DNA from 2 places in the Neisseria sp. HMSC03D10 genome. Region 1 is predicted to be linked to the other one. Evidence: predicted binding sites of a transcription regulator. Region 1 holds the regulator's gene; the other holds the start of a gene.
The links. The regulator FNR, encoded in region 1, switches genes on or off when oxygen is low (the NO sensors DNR and NnrR bind a similar motif). The targets are predictions, from matches to a motif close to TTGATNNNNATCAA.
Positions count from the first base shown of each region.

Region 2: the regulator FNR is predicted to act here: its motif matches at 2,390-2,403, upstream of HMPREF3066_RS05350 (cytochrome-c peroxidase).

Region 1 covers NZ_KV789517.1:60,766-67,285, forward strand. Annotated here, with positions in the region: gene HMPREF3066_RS03915 (tRNA threonylcarbamoyladenosine dehydratase) at 1-69, opposite strand, end outside; gene HMPREF3066_RS03920 (universal stress protein) at 262-726, shown strand; gene HMPREF3066_RS03925 (Nramp family divalent metal transporter) at 956-2,224, opposite strand; gene HMPREF3066_RS03930 (ACP-like domain-containing protein) at 2,780-3,151, shown strand; gene HMPREF3066_RS03935 (DUF2238 domain-containing protein) at 3,246-3,866, opposite strand; gene HMPREF3066_RS03940 (MBL fold metallo-hydrolase) at 3,909-5,003, opposite strand; gene fnr (fumarate/nitrate reduction transcriptional regulator Fnr) at 5,083-5,817, opposite strand; gene hemN (oxygen-independent coproporphyrinogen III oxidase) at 5,961-6,520, shown strand, end outside.
Region 2 covers NZ_KV789531.1:13,899-20,418, forward strand. Annotated here, with positions in the region: gene rplM (50S ribosomal protein L13) at 1-31, opposite strand, end outside; RNA gene ssrS (6S RNA) at 292-471, opposite strand; gene HMPREF3066_RS05335 (cell division protein ZapA) at 479-781, opposite strand; gene HMPREF3066_RS05340 (bZIP transcription factor domain protein) at 791-1,114, opposite strand; gene HMPREF3066_RS05345 (NAD(P)H-dependent glycerol-3-phosphate dehydrogenase) at 1,256-2,245, opposite strand; gene HMPREF3066_RS05350 (cytochrome-c peroxidase) at 2,594-3,760, shown strand; TPP riboswitch at 3,976-4,075, shown strand; gene thiC (phosphomethylpyrimidine synthase ThiC) at 4,168-6,069, shown strand; partial or broken gene HMPREF3066_RS05360 (IS30 family transposase) at 6,168-6,520, shown strand, end outside.

The DNA of each region.
Region 1 (6,520 bases):
TGCTTCATCTCCATAGAGTCTGGCAATACCGCCGAAACGGCGCGAAGGAAGAAAAACGGTGTCGTTCATACCCAACCTTGTGATATGTCAATAAATGAATGAAAATCAACGCAAAACGCTGCGGACGAATGCGACACATATTATACTGGAAAGCAGACGGGCTGTTGCAGCAGCCCGAAAGAGTCTATAATCGTTTCATATCGGACCCTTCCCAACCGCATGAAACAAAGTGCCGCCTGCGGCGCAAAAGGAGAATGAACTATGTACAAACATCTGGTTGTAGCCGTTGACGGCAGCGAAACTTCCCTCAACGCCCTGAAACACGCCGCCGAGTTGGCAAGCGTCAACAACGCCCGCCTGACTTTGGTACACGTCGCCAACCCCGCCGAATACATGGCGCTCGCCCCCGAATTCCTGCAACACGAAAGCTACGAGGCTGCCGCCGTCGCCCAAGGCAACGAAGTCTTGGACTTCGCTGAAAAAACCGCCCGAGAAAACGGCGTGGAAAACATTGTCAAACACCTGCTGGTCGCCAACAAAGGCGCGCGCGAAATGGCGCAGGATTTGGTCGATTACGCCGATGAAAACGGCGCCGACCTGCTGGTACTCGGCACACACGGCCGCACCGGTCTGATGCACCTCCTGATGGGCAGCTTCGCCGAAACCGTAATGCGCCAAAGCCACCTGCCGCTTCTGATTATCCGCAGCAAAGCGGAAGAAGCGTAAGGGTTTGCCCTATTGAAGAAGGTCGTCTGAAATCTCAAACTAAGATTTTCAGACGACCTTCTTTCATCTTATTTCAAATAGGTTTTACGAATTATTGATTATAATCATGAAATTCGTAATATCATTTACCTATACCAATAAATAACTTCTTCCCCAAACCAAACCCATAACAAAAAGGTCGTCTGAAAACCAAAATCCGGTTTTCAGACGACCTTTGTTTTGATTCGGCTTACTTAGGTGCAGCCAATATGCCGGTCAGGTTCAATAGGAACAATACCGTAAATCCGGTCAGGTAAATCAAGCCGAGGATGGCGAGGAAGTTCATGCCTGCCGTCAGCTTGTGGCGTTCGTCGCCTTTAACGAGGCGGTAGTTCAGCCAAGCGAACACGGGAGCGGCAATGAAGGCGGTAATCATGGCGAATTTGAGCAGCTCCGCCATCGCGCTGTTGAACCAGAAAATCACTGCCAAGCCCGTACCTGCGACCCAAACGTTCCAGGCAAAGAGTTCGACGTTGCCCGTTTTGTCTTTGCCGCGCAGCAGGCGCACCGGCTCGGCAATCGCGCGCGCGTAGCCGTCCACTACGGTAATCGTCGTGCCGTACATGCAGGCGAAGGCGATAAATGCCACCATAGGACGCGACCAGTCGCCGATGGTGACGGCGTACATATTGATCAGTTGACCGACGTATTTGCCACCCGCCATTTGCACTGCCTCACCGTTGCCGTACTGCACATACGCGCCCAAGGCGAGGAAGACGACCGCCAACACCGCGCTGGTAATGTAGCCGACGTTGAAGTCGAAAATACCGTCGCGGTAGCTGGAAGGATTGATGCGTTGTTTTTCCGTTACCCACAAAGAGTTGATAGCCGAAATTTCAATCGGCGCAGGCATCCAGCCCATCAGCGCGATGAGGAAGCCCAAGCCTGCCAGTGTCCATGGGGTAGGCTCGATAAAGTCGGGTTTCATCTGCATGCCGCGCGACATGGCGATGGCGGCGGCGGCGACTGTGGCAATCGTCAGGCTGACAATGATGATTTTGGAAACGTTGTCCAAGGCTTTGTAACGTCCGCTCGCCAAGATAATCAGGCAGGAAGCCATAATCAGCGCGGAGATTACGCCGACATTCAGCGTCAGCGAAGGAATCGCCATTTTTACAATGGCGGCGGTCACGATGGCGACCGCACCCGCGTTAATCGTTGCCGAGATAACGCACAAAATCAGGAATACCCACAAATAAACGCGGCTTTTCTCCGCATAGCCTTCAATCAGGCTTTTGCCCGTATCCAGCGTGTAATGCGCGCTGAAACGGAAAAACGGATATTTGAAGAGGTTGGTCAAAATGATAATCAACGCAAGCTGCCAGCCGTAAAGCGCGCCCGCCTGCGTCGAGGCAATCAGGTGCGAACCGCCGACCGCCGCCGAAGCCATCATGATTCCGGGACCCAGCGCGTTGATTTTGCTTTTCCAAGTCGAAGCGTGTGTGTGTTGTTCAGACATCATTCTCTCCGTCTTTTTTCAGACGACCTTCACAAAAAAAGGCGTATTTTAACGTAAATCAAGAGATTATCTAACAGACATTTCGAATATTTCATGCCGAAATATGTTAAAAATAAGCCGTACCGAATCGAAAATCTCCAATTATCAGCATTTTGTGACTGGAAACCTTTTTCAGACGACCTTGTATCGCTTTTTATACCCAATCAGGGCAGCACCCGAAAAACAACATACTTAATATCTAATTTGGGGTTAGTGTTGTGCAGAGGCTTTCAGGTACTTGCTTTGATGATAAACTTTTATAAAAAAATCAATACCCGAAAATAAAAGAAAAACAATAAAATAAGTTATTTTGTTATGATAAATTTTCAACTTATTTAATTTCGTACAACCAGAATAACCCTTCCCGAAAATTTCTTTGTATAGCTTTGCATATCTGCATATTGTATATTTTTTCGGAACGGATAAAATATGTTCTGCTTTCAAAACAAAGCAAGGATGGCGCCGGATAGTCCACGCCACACATCACTCTTTTCTCACTTTATGGAGTAATACCAGATGAAATTCTTATCTGCCGCTATTGTAGCCGTTCTGACTGCCGGTGTTTCCATGACTGCCGCTGCTGCTCCTGCTGGCTACGTTCCTTACAAATGCGACAACGGTAAAAAACTGAATGTCGTTTACGAATTTGACCGCAGTGGTAATGCAGTTGGCGCATCTGCAAATGCAGCCGGTAAACAAATCAGCCTGCGCGTTGACAAACGTCAATCAGACAGCACCGGTACAACCTTCACCAACAAACGCGGCTTCTCTATGTCTGCCGGTTACATCGACAAAAACACCCACACCACTTCTGAAGTTGTGGGCGTAACCGACTCACGCAACCGCTTCATCGTGAAAAACTGCGAACCCGTTAACATCGACCGTTAATTTACAACGAATGATTTAAGCTTCTTTAAGGTCGTCTGAAAACCGAAATAAGGTTTCAGACGACCTATTGTTTTTCCCATTTCTTTAAAACCTGTCAACCTGTTTTCAAACGCTTATCCGGTCGTGTCAATATAAACACTACCAGTGACGTTAACGCGCCTAGCGTATCAGCGAGCATGTCTTTTTGCGCATCCCAAATATTGCCTTGCGAACCGAGTACTTCCAAACCTGCTTCGCCGCCGTCAATCACCGCATACTGCCATTCGATGATTTCGTAAGCCGCTGCCACGCTCATGATGAAGAACAAGGAGAAAAACAGGGCAAGCGCAGGACGGCAGAGTTTACGGCGCAACAGCCATTCTGCCATCGGATAGGCGTAGAAACCGATGATGTAGTGTCCGACGCGGTCAAAATGGTTGCGTCCTTCGCCTAAAAACGGCGCAAGCAGGCGGTTTGCCCAATCGAAGGGCACATCGGCGAAAGTGTAGTAAGAACCGATGGTATGCATAATCAGCCAGAAACTCATGAATACATAAGCCAGATTACTGAAACGGAAACAGCGGTAGGTAGCGATGAGTGCGATAAATACGATCGAAACAGGAATGATTTCGGCGTACCAAACAGCGCGGTCGGACGGATTGACACCCGACCAGACGATGAGTAAAGCAATGAAAACTGTGAATAATAAAGGGATAACATGCGAAGTTTTTTGCATAAGAATTTCTTTGTATTAAATTAATAAAAATGATGGAAATTTTCAATAAACTGTGCAGCAGCTTGATTCTAAAGGCTCTGCGAACCAGTCTTGCGTGGTGGTATCGGCATCGAAGACTTGCCCCATCAGCGGGATCAACGGATTCACGCCCAAACTGCGTGCCAGCGGGATGCTTTGCAGCAGGGGTTCGTTCCAAGCGTGCAGTGCCATGGCGTAGGCGCCCCAGTGGATGGGCATGAAGCGTTTGGGAGCAAGCTGTGCGGCATAGCGGGCGGTTTGCTCGGGGAAGAGGTGATTGTTGGGCCAATGTTCGCTGTATTGCCCGTTTTCGATGAACGCGATATCGAACCCGTTGAATTTTTCGGCGATTTTGTCGAAATGGCTGCCTTGTGCCGAGTCGCCGTGAAAATAGAATTTTTCGCTGCCGTGTTCGATGGCAAAGCTGGACCACAGGGCTTGGTTGTGGTCGGTCAGGGTTCGGGATGAATCGTGACGGGCAGGTAGTGCGGTGTAGCGGATGCCGTTGCGTTCGGTACTTTGCCACCAATCGAGTTCGGTAATGCGCTCTTGCGGCACGCCCCATTTTTTCAGCAGTACGCCCATGCCGAGTGAGACGATGAAATGGCTGTTGCCTTTTGAATTGAGTGCCTGCACGCTGTCTTTTTCGAGGTGGTCGTAGTGGCTGTGTGAAATCAGGATGACATCGACGGGCGGCAGTTCGTCGATTTCTGAGGGGGCAGGCTGGAAGCGTTTCATGGTGATGGGGATGGGGGAGACGGAATTGCCGAAAACGGGATCGGTAATGACGGTTTGTCCGCCGATCCGCATCAATAGGGTGGAATGTCCGAACCAGACGAAACGGCTTTTCCCTTCGGGTGCGGCAAGGAAGGTTTGCCAATCGGGTTTGACGGTAGGCAGAGGTTTGGGCGGGCGCGTTGCCTGCGGGTCGGTCAGGATCTTCCAAAATGCGCCGGTCAGGCCGGTCGGTTTCTGCTGCGGTTCGGGGTTGAAGAAGGTTTGCGTTTTCGGGTCATAATGGTCACTTGCGGGGTAAACGGGATGTTGGTCGGGATAGAGCCAGTAGGCGAGCAGGGCGCAGACAGCGGTCAAGGCAATGAGTTTTTTCTTGTGTTTCATAATTGGATTTTATGAAGAAGGTCGTCTGAAAATTTTTCAGACGACCTTGGGTTTTGTTTGAAAATGGTCTCGGTATCCATCAGATGGCGTGCGAACAGCCGGACACCATTTTTTTGAGGGCTTGCGAGTCGAGGATTTTGATGTGCTTGTGTTCGACCGAAATCAAGCCTTCGTGGTGGAATTTGGAGAGCGTGCGGCTGACGGTTTCGAGTTTCAGCCCCAAATAGCTGCCGATTTCTTCGCGCGACATCCGCAGAATGAAATCGTTGGCGGCAAATCCGCGCGAGTAAAGGCGTTGGGACAGGTTAAGCAAAAACGCCGCCAGACGTTCTTCGGCGCGCATATTGCCCAAAAGCAGCATCACGCCTTGGTCGCGCACGATTTCGCGGCTCATCAACCGGAAAAAATGACTTCTCAGACTGGGGATGTTGTGTCCCAGCTCTTCGATGTGGGTGAAGGGCAGCTCACACACTTCGCTGTCTTCCAAAGCCACCGCGTCGCAGCTGTGGACATGGGAGCAAATGCCGTCCATGCCGATGAGTTCGCCGGACATAAAAAAGCCGGTAACCTGATCGCGACCGTCCTGACTGGCAACCGTGGTTTTGAAAAAACCGGCACGGATGGCAAACAGCGACGCGAAAGGCTCACCGGTGCGGAACAGATATTCACCCTTCTTCAAGCGGCGGCTCTGTCGGATGACCGCGTCCAATTGTGCAAACTCATTGGGCAAAAGCCCGACAGGCAGGCAGAGTTCACGCAGCGAACAGGAAGAACACAGGGTTTTCATCTGATGCATAGCATTGTGTGTGGTCATAAAACACCCTTAAAATTAAGGTTTTTATCCTGTCATGATTACGTAAGTTATTGACACATATCAAGACAGGTTTATCATACTGTGGCATTCTACCAAACTATCCGAAAATTGCCTAACTTCATTACTCTAATCACGCACACGCCATGAAAGTAATACCGATACAAAATAATCACAATAGAAACGATGACAAGCCTGAGTTCGACCGCGAACTCATCGCCAGCCTTCCTTCCAGCGGTCCGCGCTACACTTCCTACCCCACAGCCGACCGTTTTCATGACGGATTTCGCGAAGCCGAATATATCAATGCCTTGAATCAGCGCGGTATGGGGGCTTTGAACAAGCCCCTTTCGCTTTATATCCACATCCCCTTCTGCAACACCATCTGTTACTACTGCGGCTGCAATAAAATCATCACCAAAGACAAAAGCCGCGCCGATGCCTACATCGAATACCTTGAAAAAGAAATGGAGCTGCTCGCCCCGCATCTGGGTGGACGGCATCAGCTTGCGCAACTGCACTTCGGCGGCGGTACGCCGACTTTCTTGAGCGACGACCAAATCGAACGCGTATTCCGCATGATACGCAAACATTTCCAACTTATCCCCGGCGGCGAATACTCCATCGAAATCGACCCGCGCAAAGTCAGCCGCGAAACCGTCCTCATGCTCGGCAAGCTCGGCTTCAACCGCATGAGCGTCGGCAT
Region 2 (6,520 bases), on a different contig from region 1:
CCTCGTGGGGTTTCGCTGAAAAGGTTTTCATAGTGGAAATCCAGATAGATATAGAAAGTTGTGAATTTTAAAGATGGGATTGGCTTTTGTCAATCGGATTGGGGTCGTCTGAAAGTGTTTTTTCTATGATGGCGTTTTTATGCATTGGGAAATGTTGTTTTTAGGTTGGAAAACATTGCTGTTGATTCAAAATATCGGGATATGTTTTTTGATTTTACGTTTGGTTTTTCAGACGACGTCGAAGCCGATGATAAATGAAAGCCATGCCGCAATCGGGCATGGCTTGATATGGGAATCCCCGCGAGAGCCGTTTTGGCTGAATCCGCTTGAACCTTGTTGACAAGGCGGTCACCCCGGGCAGTTTCGGGTGCATCTAAGGATAGACGCTCGCGCCCACTGCAACTCCCGGCAACCTTAAGCGAACTTATTGGTTCAAAGGAATATATGCCTTCGCGGACACCGCAGGGAAAAAGAAAAATCAGTTTTGTTCCAACCGCGCCAAAGCTTTTTGGCAAGCGTTGTTCATGTCGGTTATTTTACGCTCAAATTCACCTATTGCCAAATCGTCTTTGAGTGTAATTTTAAGGAGGTCGTGGACGACGTTGAGCGCGGTCATAATGGCGATTTTATCGCTGCCGACAATGCGTCCGCTCTCTTTGATGGCGGCACTTTTTTTGTTGAGCATATCAACAGCTTGGAGCAGGGTATCTTTTTCTTCGCTCGGGGTGTTGATGGTGAAATTGACATTCATGATGTCGAGGCTGACTTGTTCGATACTCATGGCGTGTCCTTATGATTGCGTTTCTTGCGGCAGGCGGGCAATGAGCCGGCGGATTTTTTCTGCAGTCTGCTCTAATGCGCTGCGGTATTGTTCTTTTTCGGCGGTAAGGTTGTCGATTTTGCCTTGTAGGTCTTCTTTGAGTTTGCCGACTTGTACGAGCAGCGCTTCGCTCAATTCGTCAACGGCAGCTTCATGTTCGCGCTTTTGTTGTTCATGCTCAAGCTTGAGGCGGTCGATTTCTTCGTTAAGGCGGCGGTTTTCACCAACAAGGGTTTCAAATTTTTGGGCCAGCTGGTAAACGCTGACTTCCAAGGTGTCGAGTGATTGATTCATGTATAGGCTTCCGTATTGCCGCATGGTGGCAGGCGGTCAGGATATTAGGATGATGATGCAGGAATGTCAATCGCTGCCGAATGTTGAGGTCGTCTGAAACTTTTTGGCTTGATGTTTTCAGACGACCTTTGTCGTTCGGTCTTATTCAAAGCGCGCGCTGCGCTCCATGAGTCTTTCTGCAACTTGCTGCGGGGTCATTTCCTTGCGGATGAGTTGCAGCAGGGTTTGGGTAATGGGCATATCGATTTGGTATTTCACAGCGGTGTTAAACACTTCTTCGATGGTGCTGACGCCCTCGGAAACATGGCCGATTTCCACCAACACTTGATGCAGTTCTTTTCCTTCTGCCAAACCCAAACCGACACGGCGGTTGCGCGAAAGCGCGCCGGTACAGGTCAGGATAAGGTCGCCGATGCCGGCAAGCCCCATCATGGTTTTGGGCTGCGCACCCATGGCCATGGCAAGACGGGTAATTTCGGCGAGACCGCGCGTCACCAGTGCCGCACGCGCATTGAGTCCGTATTCGAGACCGTCGGAAAGACCGGTGGCGATTGCCATAACGTTTTTGACGGCACCGCCGACAGCCACGCCGATAACGTCCGTACTGCCGTAAAGGCGCATTACGTTGGTGTTGAGTTGCGGCACCAATTCCTCAATCCATTCTTGATTTTCTGAGGCGACAACCACAGCGCAAGGCAGTTGTTTGGCGAGTTCTTGGGCAAAGCTCGGACCTGACAGCACGCCGATTTTTTTGTTCTCAGGCAATACTTCTTTCAATACTTGGAAGGTCAACAGCCCTGTGTCTTGTTCAAAGCCTTTGCAGGCAGCAAGGACAGGAATATGGTCGGCATTGTGTTGTTTGAGGAGTTCCGCGCTGCTTCTCAAACCTGCGACAGAAGTTACGACAAGAACGAGCCCGCTGTCTTTGAGCGCATCACCCAAATCGGCATAAACGGTTAAGGATTCAGGGAAAGGGAAACCGGGCAGACCGCGTTTGTTTTCACGTTCTGCCTGCAATGTACGGACTTGTTCGGGATTGCGTGTCCAAAGGGCGACTTCGTTGCCGTGGCTGGCAAAGTGCAGGGCAAGGGCTGTACCCCAAGAACCTGCGCCGATGACGGTAATTTTCATTGTGTGTCTTCCAACGGTAAATTGTCGTTTAATTTAAACCAATCGGCTTGGCAGTGCAAGCGATAGAGGCCTATCCAACATGAAAACCGCATGAAAATGCAGAAGCTATCACATATATTGTTTATTTCTATTGAAAATCCAATATTGATTTACCGCAAAGGGCAAACCACGCCCGCTGTTTATACTTCGCGGACAAAAAAGCCGGACATATCAAACGGACGCAAACAAAGCGGAATGCCATTCCCCATTTTCGCCCGCCATTCATCACGGCAATCAACGGAAACGGTGCTTACTCATAATAATATCCACTACAAAAAGGAACACGCCATGAACCACCACAACACCTGACTGCTCCTGTCGCTTGCTGTTTTATCCGCATTGGCCGCCTGTGGCGGACAGGAAAGCAAGGAACAAAAACCTGCTTCCGCACCGACCGAAGCCTCTGCTGTTCAGACGACCCCTAACGCAGCTTCAGCTGCCTCAGCAGCGTCCCAAGCCGCCGTTGCCGACAGCAATGCTTCACCTGAAGACCAAGAATTGCTCAAACGCGCACAAGGCATCTTCAAACCGCTGCCGAGTGCCGAAGAAATGCAGAAACTGCGCCCGTTTACCGAAGAACAGGTCAAACTCGGCCATCAATTATGGTATGAGCCGCGCCTCTCCAAAGGCAACACCGTAAGCTGCAACTCCTGCCACAACCTTGCCACCGCAGGCGTGGACAACCTGCCGACCAGCCAAGGCCACAAAGGACAGTTCGGCGGACGCAACTCCCCGACCGCGTTAAACGCCGCCCTGCTCGGTATGCAGTTCTGGGACGGCCGTGCGGCTGACGTTGAAGAACAAGCCGGCGGACCGTTGGTGAACCCTGTGGAAATGGCAAACGACTCGCAAGAAGCAGCCGCTGCCAAAATCGCCAAAATCCCCGAATATCAAGAACTGTTTAAAACCGCCTTCCCCGAAGACGGCGCAGTTTCCTTCAAAAATATCACCACCGCACTGGGCGCATTCGAACGCACCCTGTTGACGCCGACCAAATGGGATGACTACCTCAAAGGCAACGTTAACGCTCTGAACGAACAAGAGCGCAAAGGCGTGCGCGCCTTTATGGACAACGGCTGTATCGCCTGCCACAGCGGCGTCAACCTCGGCGGCGCAACCTTCCAAAAATTCGGTTTGGTTGAAGGCCCGTACTGGAAATTCATCGAAGATCCGAAACACGACAAAGGCCGTGCCGACGTAACCAAAAAAGCCGAAGACGAATTCTTCTTCCGCGTCCCAGGCTTGCGTAACGTCGCCAAAACTTATCCATATTTCCACAACGGCAGCGTTTGGGAATTGGACAAAGCCGTTACCATCATGGGTAAAGCGCAACTGGGCAAAGACTTATCGAAAGAAGACACCGACAACATCGTTGCCTTCCTGAAAACACTGTCCGGCAATGTTTCCGACACTGCCCGCACCATGCCCGAACTGCCTTTGTCTGCACCGATGGAATCCCATCCGAACAACAAATAAGCCGTAGATTTAGGGTAACGGAACCCGTTATCCTAAATTTGTGCCGTACCAAACGTCGTCTGAAAAAAGTTGTCCTGCTTTTCAGACGACGTTTCAATTTATGGAAACGCAATATAGCTAACCCCTCGATATTCAAGCCATTCATTCCTTAAAATACCGATGTCAGCCCTGTTAAGATTTCCAACAAACCCCAATCGTGGTTTATAATCCTTCCTTGTACGAAACAGGGGTGCTGCCTGATGTTCTGGCGGCTGAGAAATACCCTTTACACCCGATCGGGATAATACCTGCGTGGGGAGTTTTCACGGATTCTGTCTTTCAGACGGCCTTTTTTGATATTGAGGTCGTCTGAAAAAGCAAAACGCTCCTGTTTCTTCTTTTCAAACGAGAAAACAGGAGCATTTTTTATGACTACGCCAAAGAAAACCGCCAAAACTTCCGGCAACGAAGCGCGCGAACTTGCCGACTTGAGCGAAGACATCGGCATCCGCTTCAAATATCCGAACTCGGAGCGCGTGTATCTGCAAGGCAGCCGCGACGACATCCGCGTGCCTTTGCGCGAAATCCGTCAGGACGACACATACACGGCGCAAGGCACGGAAGCCAACCCGCCGATTCCCGTCTATGACACTAGTGGCGTGTACGGCGATCCGGCGGCACACATCGACCTGAAACAAGGTCTGCCGCACATCCGCACCGCATGGCTAGACGAACGCGGCGATACCGAAATCCTGCCCAAGCTTTCCAGCGAATACGGCATCGAACGCGCGCATGACCCGCAAACCGCCCATCTGCGTTTCAACCAAATCACCCGCCCGCGCCGTGCGAAAAGCGGCAGCAACGTAACCCAGCTCCACTATGCGCGCCGCGGCATCATCACGCCCGAAATGGAGTTTGCCGCCATACGCGAACGCATGAAGCTGGACGAACTTTTCAGACGGCCCGAATATGCCAAGCTCTTGAAACAGCACGCAGGGCAAAGTTTCGGCGCAAACATCCCGACCCACCCCGACCAAATCACCCCCGAATTCGTGCGCCAAGAAATCGCTGCCGGACGCGCGATTATCCCCGCCAACATCAACCACCCCGAACTCGAACCGATGATTATCGGCCGCAACTTCCGCGTCAAAATCAACGGCAACTTGGGCAACTCCGCCGTAACCTCCAGCCTGACCGAAGAAGTCGAAAAAATGGTGTGGTCGCTGCGTTGGGGCGCGGACACGATTATGGATTTATCCACCGGCGCGCATATCCACGAGACGCGCGAATGGATTATCCGCAACGCGCCCGTCCCCATCGGCACCGTGCCCATCTATCAGGCTTTGGAAAAAACCGGCGGCATTGCCGAAGATTTGACTTGGGATTTGTTCCGCGACACCTTAATCGAGCAGGCGGAACAAGGCGTGGACTATTTCACCATACACGCGGGCGTGTTGCTGCGCTATGTGCCGATGACCGCCAACCGCCTCACCGGCATCGTATCGCGCGGCGGCTCCATCATGGCGAAATGGTGCCTCGCCCACCATCAGGAAAACTTCCTCTACACGCATTTCGACGAAATCTGCGAAATCATGAAAGCCTACGACGTGTCGTTCAGCCTCGGCGACGGCCTGCGCCCCGGCTGCATTGCCGATGCCAACGACGAAGCGCAGTTCGCTGAATTGCACACCTTGGGCGAATTGACCGGCAAAGCGTGGGAACACGACGTACAAGTCATGATCGAAGGCCCCGGCCATGTGCCGCTGCAACGCGTCAAAGAAAACATGACCGAAGAGCTGCAACACTGCTTTGAAGCGCCTTTCTACACACTCGGCCCGCTCGTTACCGACATCGCCCCCGGCTACGACCACATCACTTCGGGCATAGGCGCGACCAATATCGGCTGGTACGGCACAGCCATGCTCTGCTACGTTACCCCGAAAGAGCATCTCGGCCTGCCCGACAAAGAAGACGTGCGCACCGGCATCATCACCTACAAACTCGCCGCCCACGCCGCCGACCTCGCCAAAGGCTGGCCGGGTGCGCAGTTGCGCGACAACGCCCTGAGCAAGGCGCGTTTCGAATTCCGCTGGCGCGACCAATTCCGCCTCAGCCTCGACCCCGAACGCGCCGAAAGCTTCCACGACGAAACCTTGCCCGCCGAAGGCGCAAAAATCGCCCACTTCTGCTCAATGTGCGGCCCCAAATTCTGCTCGATGAAAATCACGCAGGAAGTACGCGACTACGCCGATAAGCAAAAAGCCCAGCGGCAGGGCATGGAAGAAAAAGCGGTCGAGTTTGTAAAGAAAGGGGCTGAGATTTACAGTTGATAAAAAGGTCGGCGGATTCGCATTTGAAGTGCAACTTTCCATAACAGAAAAAGGCCAGTATGCGGTAGCATACGGCCTTTCCTGCAAGAAAGATTGCCATGAGCTACACACAACTGACCCAAGACGAACGATACCATATCCAATACCTGTCCCGCCACTGCACCATCGCCGAAATCGCCAAACAGCTTAACCGCCACAAAAGCACCATTAGCCGCGAAATCAGACGGCACCGCACCCAAGGGCAGCAATACAGCGCCGAAAAAGCCCAGCGGCAAAGCCGGACTATCAAACAGCGTAAGCGACAACCCTATAAACTCGATTCGCAGCTGGTTCAACACATCGACACCCTTATCCGCCGCAAACTCAGTCCCGAACAGGTATGTGCCTACCTGCATAAACACCACCAAATTACGCTCCACCACAGCACCATTTACCGCTACCTCCGCCAAGA